DNA from 2 places in the Psychrobacillus sp. FSL K6-2836 genome. Region 1 is predicted to be linked to the other one. Evidence: a T-box and tRNA genes for the amino acid it is inferred to sense, from the RefSeq annotation. Region 1 holds a T-box; the other holds one or more tRNA genes.
What was found. The T-box of region 1 lies ahead of tyrS (tyrosine--tRNA ligase). A T-box ahead of a tRNA ligase gene usually reads a tRNA of that ligase, here a tRNA-Tyr.

Region 1 (7,932 bases):
CTAGAAGGATAGCTGAATGATTTATCCCATACTCAAAAGCATAATCACCAAGTATGGTTTGCTCGATGTGTTGATGCTGGTCATTTGGATACGCAATGACAGGAGCTTCATGGAAAAGCTCTCCTTTTTTGATATCACATGTAGCAAATACGCCTCTATTGAATTCTCCATCACTTAATGGAGATGATTTTACCTCAATCATGTTAGTTCGCCTACTCACTTTTAAAATATTCTTTCTAACTGTAACATTAAATTGAACATTATGCTCTTTTTTATTTGATGTGAGAATAGTGAGTTATAAGTGACCCGTTTAATGTGATAAGAAAAATCGCAAAAGATACAAGGTCCTATAAGATCAAAACCTATTTCTATTGTTTTCGAAGGGTACGAATAATCGTTTTGCTATATTTCCACTTGAATAACAGAAAATCTATTTCTATCATCTAATTCAATTGCAATTACTAAAGGCTTATTAACTTTAACTAATGCTATATTTAGGGTGATAGAAACTGTAGGGCACTACTCACATAATTAATTGTAGTAGAAATGTGGCGACTATGAAGCTGGGGTTCACTGTACTATTTTTATATTTTTTATTCAAAAAAGCCCAATTCTAAATAGAATTGGGCTTTTCGATATTTCAATGTGTTTTAATTATTCCCCGCCTTCACCCGGAGAGGATGGTTCTTCCTCTACCGGAGGAGTGACAGGATTTTCTTCAACAGGTGGAACAATTGGATCTATAATAGGAGGTATCACGGGATTCTCTTCATTCTCTTCTGGTGCTGTTGGTGGAACCACTTGCTCCGGTGGTTCTGCAGCCTCTATGGATACAATATTAGATGATCCAGATTCTAATCCAGTGATATCCACAGCAACAGCGATAAATTGACCTGCTCGATTAATAGGTAAACTATTTCCGGCAGCTTCTTTGCTAGAAGAAATCAGTGCTCTTTGTCCATTTCCGACTTCATACACTCGGTACCCGACAACATCTGCAGAAGTGGATTTAGACCAAGTCATTGTACCATTAGTCATTGTTGCTGTTACTGTAGCTGGTGGACTTCCGTCAGCATTATATACTTCCTCAGAAACTACATTTCCTCCAAATGCAGATTTTGTAGGGAAGAGCTTAGAAGCGTTGCCTCCGAATTTGCCAAGCATACGCTTGATAAAGTCTTCGTTTACTCCATAACCACCACTTACAACAAATTCACCAGGTGTAGTATCGAGCGCGCGATATCTGTTTCCATTTATCTCTACGTAAGAAGAAGAGATTAGGCTATCATCTTTTGCGGTTGGTAATAAGACAGCCGCGTTAAATAAATCAGACTTCACTAAACCAGCTTGAGAACATGCGTCTGAAACTGCTAATCCAGAAATTCCACAGAAGGATCTAGTAACGACTCCTTCAGGAGCTGTAAAGTTAGTAGAGGCATCTACTAGTTCAGGATTTACATCATACATAGCGTTCATCATATTAGACCAGAACATATTGATACGTACACTAGGGTGATTGTAACGATTATTCATATAATATAATGTTTGCGTATCATCTCCATAACCCAACCAAACTCCTAAAGAAATATTTGGGTTATAGCCTACTAGCCATGAATCATTATGATTTTGTGTCGTACCCGTTTTTGCAGCAAAATCAGATTGGAATTTCAATCTAGAGTTTGCTAATTTTGCAGTCCCTTTAGACAGTACATCTCTTAACATATCAGTAGTAATATAGGAAGTAGCGGCACTAAACACGGGTACAGGTTCCACTTCATGTTGATAGATTATATTACCGTCTACATCTTCAATTTTTTCTATCATATAAGCATCGATAAACTGACCATTATTTGCAAATGTTCCGAATGCGTTTGTGTTTTCCTCTAGTGTTGCACCATTTGTCATTCCACCTATGGAAAGTGCATGATTGGCATACTCATTTTCTTCGATATGCTCAAATCCCATTTTTGTTAAGAAGTCAGTAGGCTTGCGATCCATGATTAAATCGTATAACCGAATAGTTGACAAGTTTTGAGATGTTGTTAAAGCATCCCGAGCAGAAATAATGCCTAGCTCTTGTTCAGTTGTATAGTTAGATGGAGATTTCGCCCATGTGGTACTACTTAAATTTTCCAGCTTTAGATCGACTACTGGACTACCTGCACCTATTACTCCGTATTCTATTGCTGGAGCATATACTAGCAGTGGCTTAATCGTAGAACCTATTGGTCTAATACCTTGTGTAGCACTATTTTGAGCTTCAATCCTATGATCTCGTCCACCTAAAAATGAAAGAATTTTACCAGTGCCATTCTCTATTAGCATCCCACCGACTTGAACAGGGAAGTCTTTTAAAACTATCTCTCCTGAATCCTCATCTTTTACTTCCTTTTGGAAGGTATGACCATAATATTCGAATTCATCTCTCACTTTTAACATAGCTTCATACATGTCTTTATTAATAGTAGTGTAGATACGATAACCATCAGTACTAATTGAACGTTGTGCTAAAATCTCATATTTCTCATATAGTCTATCTTCTTTATCTAATCTGGCAGGATCAATTGAATCTGCCTCTGCAAACTTATCTCTTAAAATATCTTTGACTCTATTTTCAATTTCTGTTGTCAACCAAGGATATTTATCCTGAGGGAGCATTTCCGGCTCTCTAAAATCTTTAGTAATATCATAGCTAACAGCATTATTATATTCTTCATCCGTAATATAACCAGTTTCATTCATCCGGAATAGAACAGTCTTCATCCGTTCAATACCAAGCTGTAGAGCTTTTCCTTCTTTAATCTCTCCACCTTGTCGAAATGGCGTGTAAGCAAATGGAGCTTGTGGAATACCAGCAATATAGGCTGCTTGAGGTAATGTAAGATCCTTTGCTTTAATATTAAATATTCCATTTGCCGCGGTTTCTATCCCTGCAATATTTCTACCATTAGAATTTCTCCCATAAGGGATAATATTTAGATATGATTCTAGTATTTCATCTTTGTTCATAAAGTGTTCTAAACGCATAGCTAATAATATCTCTTTAGCCTTACGTTCATAAGAAACTTCGTTTGTTAAAATTTGGTTTTTGATCAATTGTTGTGTTAATGTGGATCCACCAGTTTGTGTATCAGAATTTGATACATCTTGAAGTAATCCGCGGAAGATAGCTTTTGGAACAATTCCATTATGCACTTCAAAATATTCATCCTCAGTTGCAAGGACTGCATCAATTACAAAAGGAGAAACTTCTGATAATTTTGTTTCTGTTCTTTCTAAGTCAGTGCGCAATTTACCTAAATATACATCTCCAGCAAAATAGACTTCAGATGTCTCTTCATAATTAAATACAGCACTTCGCATTTCGTCCTTATCACGAAGCGGTTCTTCTTTTACTAATGAAGCAAAATAACCTGCGCCGACAGATAAACCGAATACTCCGAGTGTCAGGAGTCCGACAATAAAAAGTAAACATAAATTCCATATTACACTAGAGGATACTCTTAATCCCTTAGCCCATTTAGTAGACTCCCACTTATCAATTTTATCTTTAAATATCTGTATTTTTTCTAGCCATTTCTTCATTCAGTTTTCCCCCCTAAATCATGAATTATTATACCATAAGCACATATTGTTAGACGATAGTTATTGACATACAACGTAGATTAGGTAAAATAGGTATATATTTTAACGAAGAAAAGTCCGAAGTAGTGTTTATGCATACTGTCAAGAGAGCTAGCGGTTGGTGAGAGCTAGTCAGTGTATAAAAGCGAATTACAGGCTTGGAGTTAAACGTACTCACAACGATACAGTGATTGAAGCGGAGGGAGTAAATCCTTCAAGCTGGGTGGTACCGCGCTAATTGATTAAAGCGTCCCTGCATGATTTATATCATGTAGGGACTTTTTTTATTTTAAGGAGGTAGGATAAATGACGAATTTATTAGATGATTTAGCATGGAGAGGTCTTTTATACCAACAAACAGATGCTGAAGGTATGGAACAGCTTCTAAGTAATGAAAAAGTCTCATTGTACTGTGGAGTGGATCCGACAGCAGATAGTATGCATATTGGACATATTGTCCCATTGTTAACGCTAAGACGTTTCCAAATGCACGGACATAGACCGATACTTCTAGTTGGTGGTGCAACAGGAATGATTGGGGATCCATCCGGTCGTTCAGAAGAGCGCCAATTACAAACTACTGAACAGATTGATTTGAATGTCCAGGGGATAAAAAAACAAATGGAGCAAATTTTTGATTTTGATACCGAAAACGGTGCACAAATGGTTAATAACCGAGAGTGGATTGGCTCCATGAATGTTATTGAATTCCTACGAGATTTTGGAAAACTGATTAATATCAACTATATGCTCGGAAAAGATTCTATTGCTTCTCGGTTAGATACAGGGCTTTCTTTCACAGAGTTTGCATATACGCTAATTCAGGGAATTGACTTTAATCATTTATATGATCATTTTGGATGTCGCGTACAAGTTGGGGGATCTGATCAGTGGGGGAATATTACTACTGGTTTAGAGGTGATTCGCAAAACACATGATGATAATACAAAGGCGTACGGTATTACGATTCCGTTAGTAACAAAAGCAGATGGAACGAAATTTGGTAAGTCTGCATCAGGTTCGGTTTGGTTAGATGCCAAGAAGACATCGCCATACGAATTTTATCAGTTTTGGATTAATACAGCAGACTCAGATGTTATTAAATACTTGAAAATCTTTACTTTCTTAGAGCGAGCAGAAATTGAAGCTTTAGAAGTAACAGTTGAAAATGAACCTCATTTAAGAAAAGCGCAAATTACTTTAGCGGAAGAAATGACTCGCCTCATCCATGGGCAGGATGCTTTAGACCAAGCAATACGAATTTCTAGGGCATTGTTTAGCGGTGATTTGAAGGCTTTAACTGCTGAAGAAATGAAAGATGCTTTTAAAGATGTACCTTCTGTTGAGATGACTAAAGAAGAAAAAACGATTGTAGACTTTATAGTGGAGTGCGCAGTGTCACCATCTAAACGCCAGGCACGTGAAGATGTAACCAATGGTGCTATTTCTATTAATGGAGAAAAAATCACGGATGTTGCATATGTAGTAAGTGGAGCAGATCGATTAGACGATGAATTTATGATTATTCGTCGTGGTAAGAAAAACTATAAAATGATTAAATTTGTATAAGATAAAAGCTACTTCCCAATACTACAAGGGGAAGTAGCTTTTTACGTTTTTAAAAACCTCCACGCTCATCTATGTGATGATTGTTCTGACCATCCTTTACTTGAAGCTGTTTCTTCTGCTGTTCATCTAGCTTTTGATACTCCAGATAATTTTCACCTGTAACATTATTTTTATTCTTCTTATTAGGCGAATTAAATGATTTACCCATTTTCATATTAAACCCTCCAATTTCTTAAAAGTTCCTCGTTAGTATTGACCAGTTTTGTTTAAATAGTCACAAATTTAACAAGAAAACGAAAAAAGAAAACATTATTAGTTAAAAAAGAGCATGAAATAGGTTAAAATGAAACTTGAGACAAAAGTTTGGATTTAAATATAGTTTTTTATTATTGGATTGAGGGGACGTTCGCAGTGAGTGCAAAGAGATATGTATTACATCATTTTGATGATTTTTTTGTTGTTCTATTTGAAAAGGATAATAAAGCAAATAAATTAGTCATCTTAAAAGATAAATTTACGGTAAATGCAAAAGAGGGAGATTTATTAGAGGTGGAAGTCAACCAAGATAAATCTGGCTATAATTTTAAAATGCTAGAAGAAGAAGCAGATAATACGAAACAAAGATTATTGGATTTAATAGAGAATATGAAAAAAGGTAACGACTGAAAATAAATTAAAGCCAATTGTGGAAGCGTAAACATTTGGAGTAATAGAATAAGTTTGCCAAAACACCTTTAAGTTGTAAAAGAGGGATAATTTATCCAAAACAACTTTGAGGTGTTTTTGCTGTGTAAACATTTTATAGTTTTAGCTTTATTTGTATTGGTTTCTATTTTTACTTTTATAATTCCCCTGGTGTTTCGTAATAAAAATAATCAATCAAAAATCTATCAATTTCTAAGGAACGGGAGATTTTTTTACCTTATACTCAAATGATTCTTTGACCGTTTGAATGAAGATGAATATAATAAATATAACAATCAAATAAACATTTGAATAAAAGGGGAGAACTAATTTGAATAAAGACGTATGTGAAGTAACTTGTATAGATGAAGGAAAGGTGAAAAGTGTCCAAAATCAACTCTCAGGTCAAAATCATATGGAAGTGGCCAAAATATTTAAGGCATTGTCAGATGATACTAGAATAAAAATTGCATATGCATTGTCCCTAGAAGAATTATGTGTATGTGATGTGGCAAACATTGTTGGATCTACTACTGCAACAGCTTCGCATCATTTAAGATTATTAAAAAATCTTGGTGTAGCAAAATACCGTAAAGAAGGCAAGCTAGTGTTTTATTCATTGGATGATGAACATGTAAAGGAACTAATAAAATTAGCGTATGAACATCAGAAGGAGGTTGTTGGAGTTTGAGTGAAGCTACAAAATCTTCGGAAGAAAAAAATGTTTATCGTGTTGAGGGTTTTTCATGTGCAAACTGTGCTGGAAAGTTTGAAAGAAACGTAAAGGAACTTCCTGGAGTTCAGGATGCAAAAGTAAACTTTGGGGCTTCTAAAATCTCCGTTTACGGGGAAGTAACTGTTGAGGAACTTGAAAAAGCTGGAGCTTTTGAGAATCTTAAAGTAGCCTCAGAAAAACCAAAACGACAACTAAAACCTATTCCAACTGGTGGAGATACTGTTTATCGAGTAGAAGGCTTTTCATGTGCAAACTGTGCAGGGAAATTTGAACGTAATGTAAAAGAAATATCTGGTGTTCAAGACGCAAAAGTAAATTTTGGGGCATCTAAAATCTCTGTCACTGGAGAGGTTTCAATTGAAGAATTGGAAAAGGCAGGAGCATTTGAAAACCTTAAAGTATCTTTAAATACACCTAGTTACGCATCTACACCATATGAAAAGGGTAAAGAACCTACAGAAAAGAAAATTCCATTCTACAAAAAACATAGCACTTTGTTGTACGCTACATTATTCATCGTATTTGGCTATCTATCGCAATACGTAAATGGCGAAGATAACCTCATCACTTCCTTATTATTTGTTGCTTCCGTTGTAATTGGAGGTTTCTCTTTGTTCAAAGTAGGTTTTCAAAATTTAACTCGCTTTGACTTTGATATGAAGACTTTGATGACTATTGCGGTGATTGGGGCAGCGATAATAGGTGAGTGGGCTGAAGCGTCCGTCGTAGTAATTCTCTTTGCGATTAGTGAAGCACTTGAACGTTTCTCGATGGAAAAAGCGAGACAATCTATCCGATCGTTGATGGATATTGCTCCAAAAGAAGCACTAGTAAAAAGAAATGGCCAAGAAATAATGATTCATGTGGAAGATATAGCGATTGGTGACATTATGATTGTCAAACCCGGACAAAAGATTGCCATGGATGGTACGGTTGTTTCTGGTTATTCAGCCGTAAATCAAGCTCCTATTACAGGTGAGTCAGTTCCAGTTGCTAAGACGATTGAAGATGAAGTATTTGCAGGTACATTAAATGAAGAGGGTATACTTGAGGTAGAGATCACCAAACTTGTAGAAGATACAACAATATCTAAAATTATTCACCTTGTAGAGGAAGCACAAGGTGAACGCGCCCCTGCCCAAGCCTTTATTGATAAGTTTGCAAAATATTATACTCCAATTATTATAGTGATTGCAGCCCTGGTTGCTGTAGTACCTCCATTATTCTTTGATGGTGGGTGGGAAACTTGGGTTTACCAAGGGTTATCTGTTCTCGTTGTTGGCTGTCCTTGTGCACTAGTAATATCGACTCCTATTTCT
Region 2 (7,932 bases), 1.3 Mb from region 1:
CCACCAAACCACCGTTTGAGTAATGGGGGGACGCAGAAGGATAGGGTAAGCATGCTGTTGGTTATGCATGTCCAAGCAGTAAGGTGTGAATGTAGGCAAATCCGCATTCTATAACATTGAGCTGTGATGGCGAGGACGTATGTCCGGAGTTCCTGATTTCACACTGCCAAGAAAAGCCTCTAGCGAGGTGATAGGTGCCCGTACCGCAAACCGACACAGGTAGTCGAGGAGAGAATCCTAAGGTGAGCGAGAGAACTCTCGTTAAGGAACTCGGCAAAATGACCCCGTAACTTCGGGAGAAGGGGTGCTCTTTAGGGTGAATAGCCTTGAAGAGCCGCAGTGAATAGGCCCAGGCGACTGTTTAGCAAAAACACAGGTCTCTGCAAAACCGTAAGGTGAAGTATAGGGGCTGACGCCTGCCCGGTGCTGGAAGGTTAAGAGGAGTGCTTAGCGCAAGCGAAGGTGCGAATTGAAGCCCCAGTAAACGGCGGCCGTAACTATAACGGTCCTAAGGTAGCGAAATTCCTTGTCGGGTAAGTTCCGACCCGCACGAAAGGCGTAACGATCTGGGCACTGTCTCAACGAGAGACTCGGTGAAATTATAGTACCTGTGAAGATGCAGGTTACCCGCGACAGGACGGAAAGACCCCGTGGAGCTTTACTATAGCTTGATATTGAATTTTGGTGCAACTTGTACAGGATAGGCAGGAGCCATAGAGCCCGGAGCGCCAGCTTCGGAGGAGGCGTCGGTGGGATACTGCCCTGGTTGTATTGAAATTCTAACCCATACCCGTAACCCGGGTAGGAGACAGTGTCAGGCGGGTAGTTTGACTGGGGCGGTCGCCTCCTAAAGTGTAACGGAGGCGCCCAAAGGTTCCCTCAGAATGGTTGGAAATCATTCGAAGAGTGTAAAGGCAGAAGGGAGCTTGACTGCGAGACCTACAAGTCGAGCAGGGTCGAAAGACGGGCTTAGTGATCCGGTGGTTCCGCATGGAAGGGCCATCGCTCAACGGATAAAAGCTACCCCGGGGATAACAGGCTTATCTCCCCCAAGAGTCCACATCGACGGGGAGGTTTGGCACCTCGATGTCGGCTCATCGCATCCTGGGGCTGTAGTCGGTCCCAAGGGTTGGGCTGTTCGCCCATTAAAGCGGTACGCGAGCTGGGTTCAGAACGTCGTGAGACAGTTCGGTCCCTATCCGTCGTGGGCGTAGGAAATTTGAGAGGAGCTGTCCTTAGTACGAGAGGACCGGGATGGACACACCGCTGGTGTACCAGTTGTTCTGCCAAGAGCATCGCTGGGTAGCTATGTGTGGACGGGATAAGTGCTGAAAGCATCTAAGCACGAAGCCCCCCTCAAGATGAGATTTCCCATTACGCAAGTAAGTAAGATCCCTCAAAGACGATGAGGTAGATAGGTTCGGGGTGGAAGCGTGGCGACACGTGCAGCTGACGAATACTAATCGATCGAGGACTTAACCAAATTTGTTTCAGTTCCAATGTCGTTTATCCAGTTTTGAGTGAACAAACACTCTATATATGAGGGTTTCAAGATACAAGCAGTGCTAGGAAACAAGTGAGAGAAAGAAGGAACGTACTAACGTACGTGACTGACGGATCGAATGAAGTTGACAACGCAATGCGCCGTATATTGAAAGCCGAATGAGTCTAGTGATGATGGCGAAGAGGTCACACCCGTTCCCATACCGAACACGGAAGTTAAGCTCTTCAGCGCCGATGGTAGTTGGGGGTCTCCCCCTGTGAGAGTAGGACGTCGCTGGGCACCAAAGAAAAGTCGTTACCGAGTAATTGGTAGCGGCTTTTTTGTGTTAAAAAATAAGCCGTAGGTAGTCTATCTCTATAAGAAAGTATGCGAGAAAGTAGAGGGGCAAAGAGTTCAAGGAAGCAAGTGAGAGAGACTCGGAGCGTATAACATACGCGATAATTGAACGAGTGCGGCTGACAAAAAAATCTGCCGCCCCTCTGCTTTCGCAGCCCCGGCCACAGAAGTAAAGCTCTTGCGCCGATGGTAGTTGGGGGTCTCCTCCTGTGAGAGTAGGACGTCGCTGGGCACCAAAGAAAAGTCGATACCGAGAGATCTCGGTATCGACTTTTTGTATGGATTTGAGTACATAGATAGTCAAAAATGGCTGGATATAAATGTTACTTTAAATATCAAAAAAGAATATTCTTTTTACTACCTTCACATTGGTCTAGTTATGAATAAGTATAGTCTCTTGTAATTAGTGAAGACGTTGTATAACACACGATGATAGGCATGATTGTGTAAATTCATTTCCCAATAGGAGAATTCTCTTGCCGTAAAATAGGGATATAAGCTATAAAAGAATACTTTTTATCAATTCTTTAAATACAGACTTGAAATTTTAAAAAGAGTTGCTATAATTATATTTGTACTTTAAATAGATAAACGTTCCGAAGTAGCTCAGTGGTAGAGCAATCGACTGTTAATCGATCGGTCGTAGGTTCGAGTCCTACCTTCGGAGCCATTTTTTTGTCTTTGCTTCCATAGCTCAGTAGGTAGAGTGCTTCCATGGTAAGGAAGAGGTCACCGGTTCAAATCCGGTTGGAAGCTTCACTACAATTTATTTAAGGAAAAAACTTGTCCTAATGTCAGATATATGATATTATAGTTCTTGTCTGGTTTTGACATAAACAAGCAGTATTTTTATCTGAATGAATAATAGTAGTTCAAGATGGAAAACTATAGTGTACTAGTATTTTTTAAACCCAGGAGGATTAGCTCAGCTGGGAGAGCATCTGCCTTACAAGCAGAGGGTCGGCGGTTCGAGCCCGTCATCCTCCACCATTATATTTAAATTTAGCTTTGGAGGGGTAGCGAAGTGGCTAAACGCGGCGGACTGTAAATCCGCTCCTTAGGGTTCGGCGGTTCGAATCCGTCCCCCTCCACCAGTTATTGGGGTATAGCCAAGCGGTAAGGCAATGGATTTTGATTCCATCATGCCCTGGTTCGAATCCAGGTACCCCAGCCAACCGTATTCTGATATAAAAATTACATGGGGCCTTAGCTCAGCTGGGAGAGCGCCTGCCTTGCACGCAGGAGGTCAGCGGTTCGATCCCGCTAGGCTCCATAAATATTATAGTAAAACTCTTTCAACCCATAGTTGAAAGAGTTTTTTTTTGCAAGAAAAAATACTTTTCAATATAGCGTAGTTTCCTTTATGATGAAATAAAAAAAGTGAGGTGGCTGTTTTGAGTGAGATATTAACTTATGGGGATGTGACTTTACGTCCAATACTAGTTTCGGATTATGAACTATTGTGGAAATTGTATGAACCGGAGATATTTGAATATATGTTAAATAAGATTGAAAGCAAAGAACAGCTAGAACAATGGCTGAATGCTGGAATTTATCAAATGAATGTGGCAAAAACTGCTTTGGCATTTGTAGTAGTAAATACAGATACGAAAGAAATTATGGGCACCACTCGTATTTATGGGGTGGATCAGACAAATTATAGCTGCGAGATAGGCTCTACTTTCTATGGGAAACAATATCAGCGTACGCACGTAAATACAACATGTAAGTACTTACTGTTAAAGTATTGCTTTGAGCAAATAGGTATGATTCGAGTTCAGTTTAAAACAGATGAATTGAATCTGTCTTCTCAAAGGGCAATCGAACGAATTGGCGGTAAAAAAGAGGGTATACTGCGTAATGAACGAATACGATCTAACGGCTCTGCTCGAAATGCGGTTGTATACTCAATCATTGAAAGTGAATGGTCGGAAGTGAAATACAAGCTTGTTCAATTAATGAATAAATATTCGTAATTATGCTTGGTTGAGCCAAACACCATTTAGCATTTACAATGGAAGTAACAACTTAAGGGGGTATAAAATAATGAGTAAATTAAACATTTCAATTATAGGGGTTCCAATGGACCTGGGTCAAAATAGACGAGGCGTCGATATGGGACCAAGTGCAATACGGTATGCGGGCGTAGTAGAAAGACTTCAAGAGCTTGGGCACTCAGTAGATGATGTTGGGGATATTGCGATTGGAAGAAGAGAGACATCTCAAAATACTAAATTACGTAATCTAGAAGAAGTAGTTGCAGCGAATACAATACTTGCTAATCGAGTTCACGATATTATTGGTGAAGGTAATTTTCCGATAGTACTTGGTGGTGATCATAGTATTGCTATAGGTACACTTGCAGGGTTAGCAGATCGTTATGATAATCTAGGAGTTATTTGGTATGATGCTCATGCAGACTTAAATACAGCCGAAACATCTCCTTCTGGAAATATCCATGGGATGCCACTTGCTGTAAGTATTGGCTTAGGTCATGAAGCGCTCGTGAATATTCGAGATTTTGCTCCAAAGATTAAACCAGAGAATGTTGTGATTATTGGTGCTCGTTCAGTTGATCCGGGAGAACGTGATCTTATTAGAGAAAAAGGGATTAAAGTATTCTCCATGCATGAAATTGACAAGCTTGGAATGTCGGAAGTAATGACTCAAACAATTCAGTATTTTAAGGATCGTAAAGTTGATGGGGTTCATCTTTCACTCGATTTAGATGGTTTAGATCCTTTATATACACCTGGGGTAGGAACTCCAGTAGCTGGAGGCATTACATACAGAGAAAGTCATTTAGCGATGGAAATGCTATATGCTTCAGAGATGGTTACTTCAGCTGAATTCGTAGAAGTAAATCCAATTCTCGATGAAAAAAATAAAACGGCTGATGTAGCGGTAGGATTAATGGGGTCACTATTAGGGGAAAGTCTTGTATAAAAATTTTTATTGTAACTAGTAGTGCTCAAAATAGAACGTTAAAACAGGTAAGGTATATCTCTGATAAGAAAAAGCGGACATGCAGTCTGCTTTTTTCTTTTTGATAATCCACACAAAGATGGAAATGTTTGATAATATTAAGATATAAAAAAAATGAAACCTGTTGATACCTTCATACGTATAGGTAAGACAGCCGCATGGAGCGGGGGCGAAATTACACGATGGATGCGTTAGTGAATAAACGAATAAAGCAAATATTAAAGGGCGATAAAGACGCATTCGCGGAGATTGTCGACCTGTATCAGCATAGGTTATATCAAATATGTTATAGGATGCTTGGTAACCGTCATGAGGCAGAGGATATAGCTCAGGAAGCGTTTGTCCGTGCTTTTATTAATATTCATACATTTGATCAAAAAAGAAAGTTTTCAACTTGGCTGTATCGAATTGCAACAAATTTATGTATTGATCGTATTCGGAAAAAGAAGCCGGATTACTATTTAGATGCGGAAGTTAGGGGTACAGAAGGACTTGATATGTATTCGCAAATAGCAGCGACTGATGAACTTCCAGAAGAAGAACTCATGAAGCTTGAACTACAGGAGCGTATACAGTATGAAATTAGTAGACTCCCTGATAAATATAGATCAGCTATCGTATTAAAATATATGGAAGAATTATCTCTGCAAGAAATAAGTGAGATATTAGATTTACCACTTGGAACAGTTAAAACAAGAATTCATAGAGGACGAGAAGCGCTTAGAAAACAGCTAAGCAGACAGCCTCATATCTAATATAGGAGGGAATCAAGATGAATGCGTGTCCAGAACGAATTGTTCACTTTATGCACGAATATTTAGATGGTGAAATCAGCCGTGAACATGAGCTGGAACTTAAATCTCATTTGCAATCATGCAAGGCTTGTCAAGCTCATATGCATGAGTTAAGCAATGTTGTTGCTTTCGTCAAAGGAGCTGCTCATATAGAAGCGCCAAATGATTTCAATCATTCTGTTATAGCTAGGTTACCAAAAGAAAAGTCCCATGCAGGAGTAAGTAAATGGTTGCGACGCCATCCAGTTCTTGCAGCTGCTGCAATGTTCCTTTTGTTGATGAGTAGTGCACTTTTTACAAACTTTAATGATGAGAAACAATTCTCCTTTACTAAACAAGAAAACGTTCTTGTGGAGGGAGAAACGGTTATTATACCCGAAGGACAAGTCGTTAAAGGTGATTTGGTCGTTCGTAACGGGGATGTTCAGATTGACGGAGAATTAGATGGAAACTTAACCATTATCAATGGATCTAAATATATGGCTTCTACTGCAGTAATTACCGGAACTAGTGAAGAAATCAATGAAGCTTTTGATTGGCTATGGTACAACATTAAAGATGGTGCGAAGGAAGTCGTCTCCTTCTTTGAAAAAGATGAGACAAAATAATGAAAAAGTCTATCCGTATATATTTTGGATAGACTTTTTTAGTTCCAAAAGCGAGGGATTTTCGTAATTATGTTATACTTAATTAGAATGGATTAGTGATGAAAAGTGGGGGATGCCACATGTCGTTTATGGAGCAATTTACAGATTTAATGCCAGTAAACGTTATTGTAAATATTTTGGATGTTTTATTTGTATGGTTTGTTATTTATAAAGTTATCACCTTAATAAAAGGAACTAAAGCAGTTCAATTGTTAAAAGGAATTTTTGTCATTGTCATTGCCCGAGTTGTGACTGACTTTTTTGGCTTAAATACGCTTGATTGGTTATTGGATCGAGTAATTGAGTATGGTTTCTTGGCAATTATTATTATTTTCCAACCAGAAATAAGAAGAGCGCTTGAGCAGATAGGTAGAGGAAAGCTATTCTCTAGAAGCACAATGCAAGTGGAAGAAGAGCAAGGTCGACTAATTACAGCAATGACGAAATCGATTAGTTATATGGCTAAAAGACGAATCGGAGCACTCATCTCTATAGAGAGAGAAACTGGTTTGACAGATTATATAGAAACGGGTATCCCGCTAAACTCCTATATCACATCAGAGCTACTTATTAATATATTCATCCCGAACACTCCACTTCATGATGGCGCTGTTATTATTAAAAAAGATACAATTGCTTCAGCAGCTTCCTATTTGCCGCTATCCGAAAGTCCTTTCATATCGAAAGAGCTAGGTACGAGGCATCGAGCTGCAATTGGCTTGAGTGAAGTGACGGATGCTATAACAATTGTTGTTTCAGAAGAAACTGGTGCGATTAGCTTAACTTCAAATGGAGATTTACGAAGAGATTTATCGATAGAGGAATTCGAGTCCCATTTAACTCGCCTTTGGTTTCCAAAGGAGGAGCAAGTAACTTCTTCTAAATGGTTGTGGAGGGGGAAACAAAATGGATAAGATGATGAATAATCCATGGTTCTTGCGAATAATTGCACTAGTATTAGCAATTGCACTTTTTATAAGTGTGAAAAGTGATATAGAAAGAGATAATACTAATAGAAGCAGCAATGATGTCGATGTAATTCGTGATATACCTCTGGAAGTTTATTATGACGATGATAATCTGGTAGTTACTGGTCCACCAAAGACCGTTAACGTAAATGTAGAAGGTCCTAGTCAATTGGTGTTATCGGCTAAATTGATGAAGGATTTTAAAGTATTTGTGGATCTTCGAGAACTAGCTATTGGTACTCATCGAGTTCCGATTGCAACGGAAAACTTCCCTGAAAAACTAAATATACGAACAGATCCTTTGTATGTGGATGTTGTGATCGAAGAGCGTATATCTCGAGAATTTAGCGTAGAAACGGACATGAATGAAAGCCTGTTAGCTGATAACTATGTGGTGAAGTCCTATGAGGTGAAACCACAAAAAGTAACGGTAACAGGAGCAAAAAGTGTTATTAATAGCATAGGTTATGTAAAAGCTACTATTTCAGGAGATCAAGGTATCAATAAGTCCTTTGATCAAGAAACAACGGTTAAAGTACTTGATCTAGACTTAAATAAGCTAGACGTTGTCGTTGAACCAAATTCTGTTCAAGTAAGTGTAAAAATTGAAGAGTATAGTAAAGAGGTACCGATAGCTCTAGTGAAACAAGGTAAACCCAAAGAAGGGGTCACCATAAATGGACTAACTACAAAGACAG

Region 2: it has a tRNA-Tyr gene. The T-box ahead of tyrS (tyrosine--tRNA ligase) is inferred to sense a tRNA for this amino acid. The anticodon was not compared.

Annotation. Positions count from the first base shown of each region.
Region 1 is NZ_JBBOOM010000001.1:3,702,999-3,710,930, forward strand. Features, by position in the region: gene MKY37_RS17925 (SET domain-containing protein) at 1-202, opposite strand, end outside; gene MKY37_RS17930 (transglycosylase domain-containing protein) at 655-3,585, opposite strand; T-box leader at 3,685-3,882, shown strand; gene tyrS (tyrosine--tRNA ligase) at 3,931-5,193, shown strand; gene MKY37_RS17940 (hypothetical protein) at 5,243-5,407, opposite strand; gene MKY37_RS17945 (hypothetical protein) at 5,605-5,859, shown strand; gene MKY37_RS17950 (ArsR/SmtB family transcription factor) at 6,209-6,568, shown strand; gene MKY37_RS17955 (heavy metal translocating P-type ATPase) at 6,565-7,932, shown strand, end outside.
Region 2 is NZ_JBBOOM010000001.1:2,423,638-2,431,569, forward strand. Features, by position in the region: rRNA gene MKY37_RS11450 (23S ribosomal RNA) at 1-1,483, shown strand, start outside; rRNA gene rrf (5S ribosomal RNA) at 1,668-1,783, shown strand; tRNA gene MKY37_RS11460 (tRNA-Asn) at 2,436-2,510, shown strand; tRNA gene MKY37_RS11465 (tRNA-Thr) at 2,524-2,596, shown strand; tRNA gene MKY37_RS11470 (tRNA-Val) at 2,755-2,830, shown strand; tRNA gene MKY37_RS11475 (tRNA-Tyr) at 2,851-2,934, shown strand; tRNA gene MKY37_RS11480 (tRNA-Gln) at 2,940-3,014, shown strand; tRNA gene MKY37_RS11485 (tRNA-Ala) at 3,041-3,113, shown strand; gene MKY37_RS11490 (GNAT family N-acetyltransferase) at 3,226-3,816, shown strand; gene rocF (arginase) at 3,887-4,786, shown strand; gene sigW (RNA polymerase sigma factor SigW) at 5,008-5,580, shown strand; gene MKY37_RS11505 (zf-HC2 domain-containing protein) at 5,598-6,227, shown strand; gene cdaA (diadenylate cyclase CdaA) at 6,347-7,180, shown strand; gene MKY37_RS11515 (CdaR family protein) at 7,173-7,932, shown strand, end outside.